2 regions of the Megamonas sp. genome follow, and region 2 is predicted to be linked to the other one. Evidence: riboswitches for the same ligand, from Rfam matches in the RefSeq annotation. Region 2 holds a riboswitch; the other holds the start of a gene.
What was found. A riboswitch is a leader RNA that binds a small molecule or an ion and turns the genes downstream of it on or off. The one in region 2 is predicted to bind ZMP and ZTP.
Positions count from the first base shown of each region.

Region 1: another riboswitch for ZMP and ZTP. It lies ahead of AC5LAX_RS12195 (phosphoribosylaminoimidazolecarboxamide formyltransferase); the one in region 2 lies ahead of AC5LAX_RS08070 (formate--tetrahydrofolate ligase).

Region 1 covers NZ_CFQVBI010000081.1:7,764-11,194, reverse strand. Annotated here, with positions in the region: gene AC5LAX_RS12205 (GntR family transcriptional regulator) at 1-463, shown strand, start outside; gene AC5LAX_RS12200 (hypothetical protein) at 495-893, opposite strand; gene AC5LAX_RS12195 (phosphoribosylaminoimidazolecarboxamide formyltransferase) at 1,019-2,194, opposite strand; ZMP/ZTP riboswitch at 2,236-2,314, opposite strand; gene pfkA (6-phosphofructokinase) at 2,464-3,431, shown strand, end outside.
Region 2 covers NZ_CFQVBI010000056.1:33,368-36,798, reverse strand. Annotated here, with positions in the region: gene AC5LAX_RS08085 (menaquinone biosynthesis decarboxylase) at 1-111, shown strand, start outside; gene AC5LAX_RS08080 (4-hydroxybenzoate octaprenyltransferase) at 104-952, shown strand; gene folD (bifunctional methylenetetrahydrofolate dehydrogenase/methenyltetrahydrofolate cyclohydrolase FolD) at 970-1,836, shown strand; ZMP/ZTP riboswitch at 1,870-1,955, shown strand; gene AC5LAX_RS08070 (formate--tetrahydrofolate ligase) at 2,071-3,431, shown strand, end outside.

The DNA of each region.
Region 1 (3,431 bases), on a different contig from region 2:
ATATTATGGATTAAAACCTAAAACGAAGCTTTTATCTATATCAGAAATAGATGTTTTTGCTGAAGTTATGGAAAAATTGAAGCTAACAGAAAAAGATAAAGTTATTTGTCTTGAACGTTTGCGCTATGCCGATGATAAACCTATAGTTTATGTTAAAACTTTTATACCTGTGAAATTATGTAAGGGTTTAATTGATGAAGATTTAGAGCAAAATTCTTTATACGATACTCTGAAAACAAAATATAATATAGAGATTGCTCATATTAATCGTCAAATTCATGCAACAGTTGCTGACCCTTATTTATCTGATTTATTGGGTATTATGGAAAATGCTCCATTATTATATATAACAACGGTTGCATATAATCAAAATGATATTCCATTTGAATATTCATTGGCATCTTATCGTGCAGATATGTATAAAATGAATGTAGATTTATATAAAGATAAGTATTATAAATAAAAAAATGGCACTAACTATGTTAGTGCCATTTTTATAATCCTGTCCCTATAGAAATAAGACGATAATAATCTTTTTCTTTAATAAGTTGCATATAATTTGATTTATTAATAATCCAATTATTTTCTTGTTTAGTCCCATTACCAGGCAACCAAAAATCGTCATCACCTGACTGAATAGAAAATACTACGGAATATATAGTTGGTTCATTAGGTACACTATATACAGAGATATCTTTATAATCAAAGATTTTACCATTAGCAAAAAGACTTTTATTTTTATGATAAGATAGTTCTTGTTTAACAATAGTATAAACAATTTCTTTATCAGTCATGTGAATAGTTTCTTTTATTGGTAATGTATCTGGATAAGGTGTAATTGGTGAATGACTAGAATAATATAAATTTAGACTAATAAGTGTAAGTAAAATCAAATATATTTTTAATGAGTTTGTTTTTTTATATAATTTAAGAAAAAATATACAAAAAATACTTATTAAAATTAAAATACATATTGAATAAAAAAGATTAATATTCATTATAATTCTATTTATAGAAATTAATGATGGAATAAACGAATTCCAACGAATGCCATTGCCATATTGTATTTATCACAAGTTTCAATAACATTATCATCACGGATAGAACCACCGCTTTGAGCGACAAATTCTACACCAGATTTATGAGCACGTTCAATATTATCGCCAAATGGGAAGAATGCATCAGAGCCAAGAGCTACGCCTTTTACTTGAGCGAGCCAAGCATCTTTTTCTTCTTTAGTGAATACTGGTGGTTTTTCAGTGAATACGCGTTTCCAATCGTCGCCACCGAGTAAATCCATATATTCATCAGAGATATATACATCAATTGCATTATCGCGGTCTGGACGGCGAACATCTGGTTTGAATGGTAAGTTTAATACTTGAGGTGCTTGACGTAAATGCCAGATATCTGCTTTATTACCAGCAAGACGAGTACAATGTACACGAGATTGCTGACCAGCACCGATACCGATAGCTTGTCCATCTTTAGCATAGCATACGGAATTGGATTGAGTGTATTTTAATGTGATTAAAGCGATAAGTAAATCACGTTTTGCTTCATCTGTGATATTTTTATTTTTTGTAGGAATGTTATTGAATAATTCTTCAGTGATTTTAATATCATTGCGTTTTTGTTCAAAAGTAACGCCAAAAACTTCTTTTGTTTCAAGTTCAGGTGCTTTGTAATCAGGGTTCATCTGAATTACAAGATAGTTACCTTTACGTTTTGTTTTTAAGATTTCTAAAGCTTCAGCACTGTAAGATGGAGCAATAACACCATCGGATACTTCACGAGCTAAGAAACGAGCTGTAGCAGCATCACATTCATCGGAAAGTGCAGCAAAATCTCCATAAGAAGACATGCGGTCAGCACCACGAGCGCGAATATATGCTGTAGCCATAGGTGTGAGTTCAATACCTTCAACGAAATACATTTTTTTCAATGTTTCAGATAAAGGAACAGCAACAGCTGCACCAGCAGGGCTTACATGTTTAAAAGATGCAGCAGCTGGAAGACCTGTAGCTTCTCTTAATTCACGAACTAATTGCCAACTGTTAAAGGCATCTAAAAGATTAATATAACCTGGACGTCCATTTAAAACTGTGAATGGTAAATCTTGTCCATCTTTCATAAAAACGCGAGCAGGTTTTTGATTAGGGTTACATCCGTATTTTAATTCCATAGAATTCATTTACGATATTCCTCCTGTAAAATAAATATAATACTATTAGATTTTGTTGCCCAGACGGTCGGCTATATAAATCTGTGCTTCATGTGGTTAATTCCACTTCCGTCAGTTACACAGATTGTTAACTAAAATTTATCATTTTAAAGTATGAGTTGTCAAGCTAAGCAATAATATTTGGAGATTTTGTTTTTTTAGGGATTTTTACAAGGATATTAGTTATTATTTAGCGAATAAAATATATAAATGCTTTTAAATTTTGAGGAGGTTTTTTTATGTCAGTAGAAAATATTGCTGTATTGACAAGTGGTACAGATGCACCAGGAATGAATGCGGCTATTAGAGCTGTAGTGAGAACTGCGATTAATAATAACGTGCGTATATGGGGCGTTTATGATGGATATAGAGGCTTAGTTGATGATAATATGGAAGAATTAACTTCTATATCTGTAGCCGATATTATTCAGCGTGGCGGTACTTTCTTAGGTACAAGTTTTTGTAAGCGTTTCCGTACAAAAGAAGGTCGTCAATTAGCTTATGAAAATCTAAAAAAACATAATATTGATGCTTTGATTGTCATTGGTGGTGATGGTAGTTTACGCGGAGCAGAAGAATTTGAACGTGAAACAGGATTTTCTGTAATTGGTATTCCAGCTACTATTGAAAATGATATTTGGGGAACAGATTATGCTATTGGTACAGATACTGCTGTAAATACTATTTTACAGGCAATCAACGAAATTCGTGATACTGCAAAAGCACATCGTCGTACATTTATTATTGAAGTAATGGGCAATAAATGCGGTTGGCTTGCTACATATTCAGCCGTTGCTGGTGGCGGAAATATGGTTATAGTACCAGAAGAAGAATTTGATAAGGAAAAAATCATCAATAAAGTACAAAAATTACATGATGGTGGTAAATCTTATTTAGTAATTTTAGCTTCTGAAGGTACTGGCAATATGCAAGAGTTAGTAAAAGAATTAGAAGCTAGAACAGGAATTTCCACACGTTTGACTGTTTTAGGTTTAGTTCAACGTGGTGGTTCACCAACAGCTAATGACCGTGTATTTGCAAGTGTATTAGGTGAACAAGCAACACTTGCAGCTGTTTCTGGACTTCATAATATTGTTTTCGGTATGCAACGTGGAAATATTGTTTGCATTGATTTACGTGATGCAATCACTAATAAAAAAGAATACCCAGAAGATTTAAGACATTTAGCAGAAGTAATTTCTCTATA
Region 2 (3,431 bases):
AAAACATGGCCAGAAGAAGGACATACTCGTGAATGGCCTGATGAAATTAACATGTCTGACGATATTAAAAAACTTGTAGATGCAAAATGGCAGGAACTCGGTCTTGAGTAAATTATCTGCTCATATCAATAATATAGCTCTTCATCATTCTGTATTTGCCCTACCCTTTGCTTATATGGGATTATTCCTTGCGGCAAAGGGTATCCCTACTTTTCATGATTTTTTATGGGTAACACTTGCAATGATAGGGGCTAGAAGCTCTGCTTTAGCCATGGACAACCTTGTCGATTTGAAATTTGATAAACAACAAAATCGCATGTCCAAACGTCCATTAGTTACTGGAGCAATTAAACCTATTGAAGTAATAATCCTCATCATCGTCAGTCTTTGTATATTTTTATATTCTGCTAGTCAACTAGCTCCTATTTGTCTAAAATTAACACCAATTTGTTTATTTTTCTTATTATTTTATCCGTATACGAAAAGATTTACTTTTCTTTGTCATTATTTTTTAGGTGTAGCTTTAGCCATGGCACCTGCTGGTGGATATATCGCTGTTACAGGTGAACTGCCATTTGGTATTATTTTATTAAGTGGTGGCGTTTGTTTATGGATTGGTAGTTTTGATGTAATTTACGGTAGCCAAGACCGCCAATTTGATTTAGACCACAAACTTCATTCTATGGCAACACAATTTGGTGTAGCTAATGCTCATAAAATAGCAGCTTTTTTCCATTTTATTTCTATTTTATGTTTTATCGGTGCTGGAATCTATTTTGATTTATCCTTTATTTATTATATTGGTGTATTAATAGCTATCTTGACATTAATTTATCAACATAGCCTCATCACTCCATATGATTTCAGTCGTTTAACTCAAGTTTATTTCATGCGCAATGGCATTGTTTCTATTGTCATTTTTGTATTTACATTAATCGATATTTTAAGTTAATAAAGAAGGTGTTATTTTTGAGTGCACAAATTTTATCCGGAAAAATATTTGCTAGTGAATTTAAAGAAGAAGCAAAAAAACAAGTTTTAGCTTTAAAAGAACAATATAATATCACTCCTGGTCTTGCTGTAATTATCGTTGGAGAAAATCCAGCTTCTAAAGTTTATGTAAATAATAAACATCGCACTTGCGAAGAAGTTGGTATCTATTCTGAAGTTATAAGCATGCCTGCTGATACAACAAAAGAACAACTCATCGCTAAAATCGATGAACTAAATTATCGTCAAGAAATTCACGGCATTTTAGTTCAATTACCACTTCCAGAAGCTATTGCTAAAGAAGAAGCTGATATTTTAAATGCTATTTGCCCATTAAAAGATGTTGATGGTTTCCACCCTGTTAATGTTGGTAAATTGATGATTGGACAAAACGATGGTATGATACCTTGTACTCCATATGGTTGTTTAAAAATGCTTCAATCTGCTAAAATTAACATGGATGGCGCACATGCTGTTATCGTTGGTCGTAGCAATATTGTAGGTAAACCTATGGGACAATTATTACTCTCTCAAAACGCTACAGTTACTATCTGTCATTCACATACTCACAATCTCAAAGAAATTTGTCGTTCTGCTGATATTTTAGTGGCAGCTGTAGGCAGACCTCATTTTATCACTGCTGATATGATAAAACCTGGTGCTACTGTAATTGATGTTGGTATCAACCGCATTGCACCTAAAAAATTAGTTGGTGATGTAGATTTTGATAACGCTGTAGAAGTAGCTGGTGCTATCACACCTGTACCTGGTGGCGTAGGTCTTCTCACTATAGCTATGCTCATGCAAAATACTATCAATGCTGCAAAATTACAACTTGCTAAATAAATTTGCCTTTGTTATAATAAAAGCATAATTTCATAAATAGTATGGAACTGACGGATTTTAGTGGAATTAACCACATGAACCGTACTATTATCAAAAAGTCGACCGTCTGGGCATAATAATATATGCTCAGGCGTTTTTTTATGCCTAAGCATATGTTTGGCAAAATTTATATTGCCTTTTTCCAAAATATATAATACTATCAAATTAGTTTAATTATTGGAGGTACTAAACCACATGAAAACAGACGTGCAAATTGCTCAAGAAGCTATTATGGAACCTATTGGTAAAATTGCTCAACATCTTGAAATTCCAGAAGATGAACTTGAATTATACGGAAAATATAAAGCTAAAATTTCTTTAAACTATTGGAATACAACTCTCCAACAAAAAGAAAACGGTAAACTTATTCTTGTAACAGCAATTAATCCAACTCCTGCTGGTGAAGGTAAAACAACTACTAGCATTGGTCTTGGCGATGCTCTTCATAAACTCGGCAAAAAAACTGCAATCGCTCTTCGTGAACCTTCCTTAGGTCCATGCTTTGGTATGAAAGGCGGTGCCGCTGGCGGTGGTTATGCTCAAGTAGTGCCAATGGAAGATATCAATCTTCATTTCACTGGCGATTTCCATGCTATAACATCTGCTCACAATTTACTTGCTGCTGTTATCGATAACCATATCCAACAGGGCAATGCTCTTGATTTAGATGTTCGTCGCATCACTTGGAAACGCGTTGTCGATTTAAATGACCGTGCTCTTCGCAATATCATCTGTGGTTTAGGTGGTAAAGCTCATGGCGTACCACGCGAAACTGGTTTTGATATCACTGTTGCATCTGAAATGATGGCTATTTTATGCTTGACTTCTGACCTTGAAGATATGAAAAAACGTCTCGGCAATATCATCATCGGTTACACTAGAAGCGGTCGTCCTGTTCGCGCTGAAGAATTAAATGTAACAGGTGCTTTGACATTATTATTCAAAGATGCAATTAAACCAAACCTTGTACAAACTCTTGAAGGTACTCCTGCTCTTATCCATGGTGGCCCTTTTGCCAATATCGCTCATGGTTGCAATAGTGTAATGGCTACTAAATACGCTTTAAAAATGGCTGATTATACTGTTACTGAAGCAGGTTTTGGTGCTGACCTTGGTGCTGAAAAATTCCTTGATATCAAATGTCGTTTCACTGGATTTAAACCTGATGCAGTAGTAATCGTTGCTACTATTCGCGCTTTAAAAATGCATGGCGGACTTGCAAAAACTGAGCTTGCTACTGAAAATATCGAAGCACTCAAAAAAGGTATGACTAACCTTGCTAAACATATTGAAAACATTCAAAAATTTGGTTTACCAATCGTTGTAGCTATAAATGCATTCCCTACTGATACAGAAAACGAACTTCAAGAATTAAAAGCTCTTTGCGAATCTATGGGTGCTTCTGTAAGCATTTCCGAAGCTTGGGCAAAAGGTGGCGAAGGTGCTATCGACCTTGCTCAAAAAGTTATTGAAGCAACTGAAAAACCATCTAACTTCCAATACATGTATGACGTAAATGATTCTATCAAAGATAAAATCAATGCAATCGCTACAAA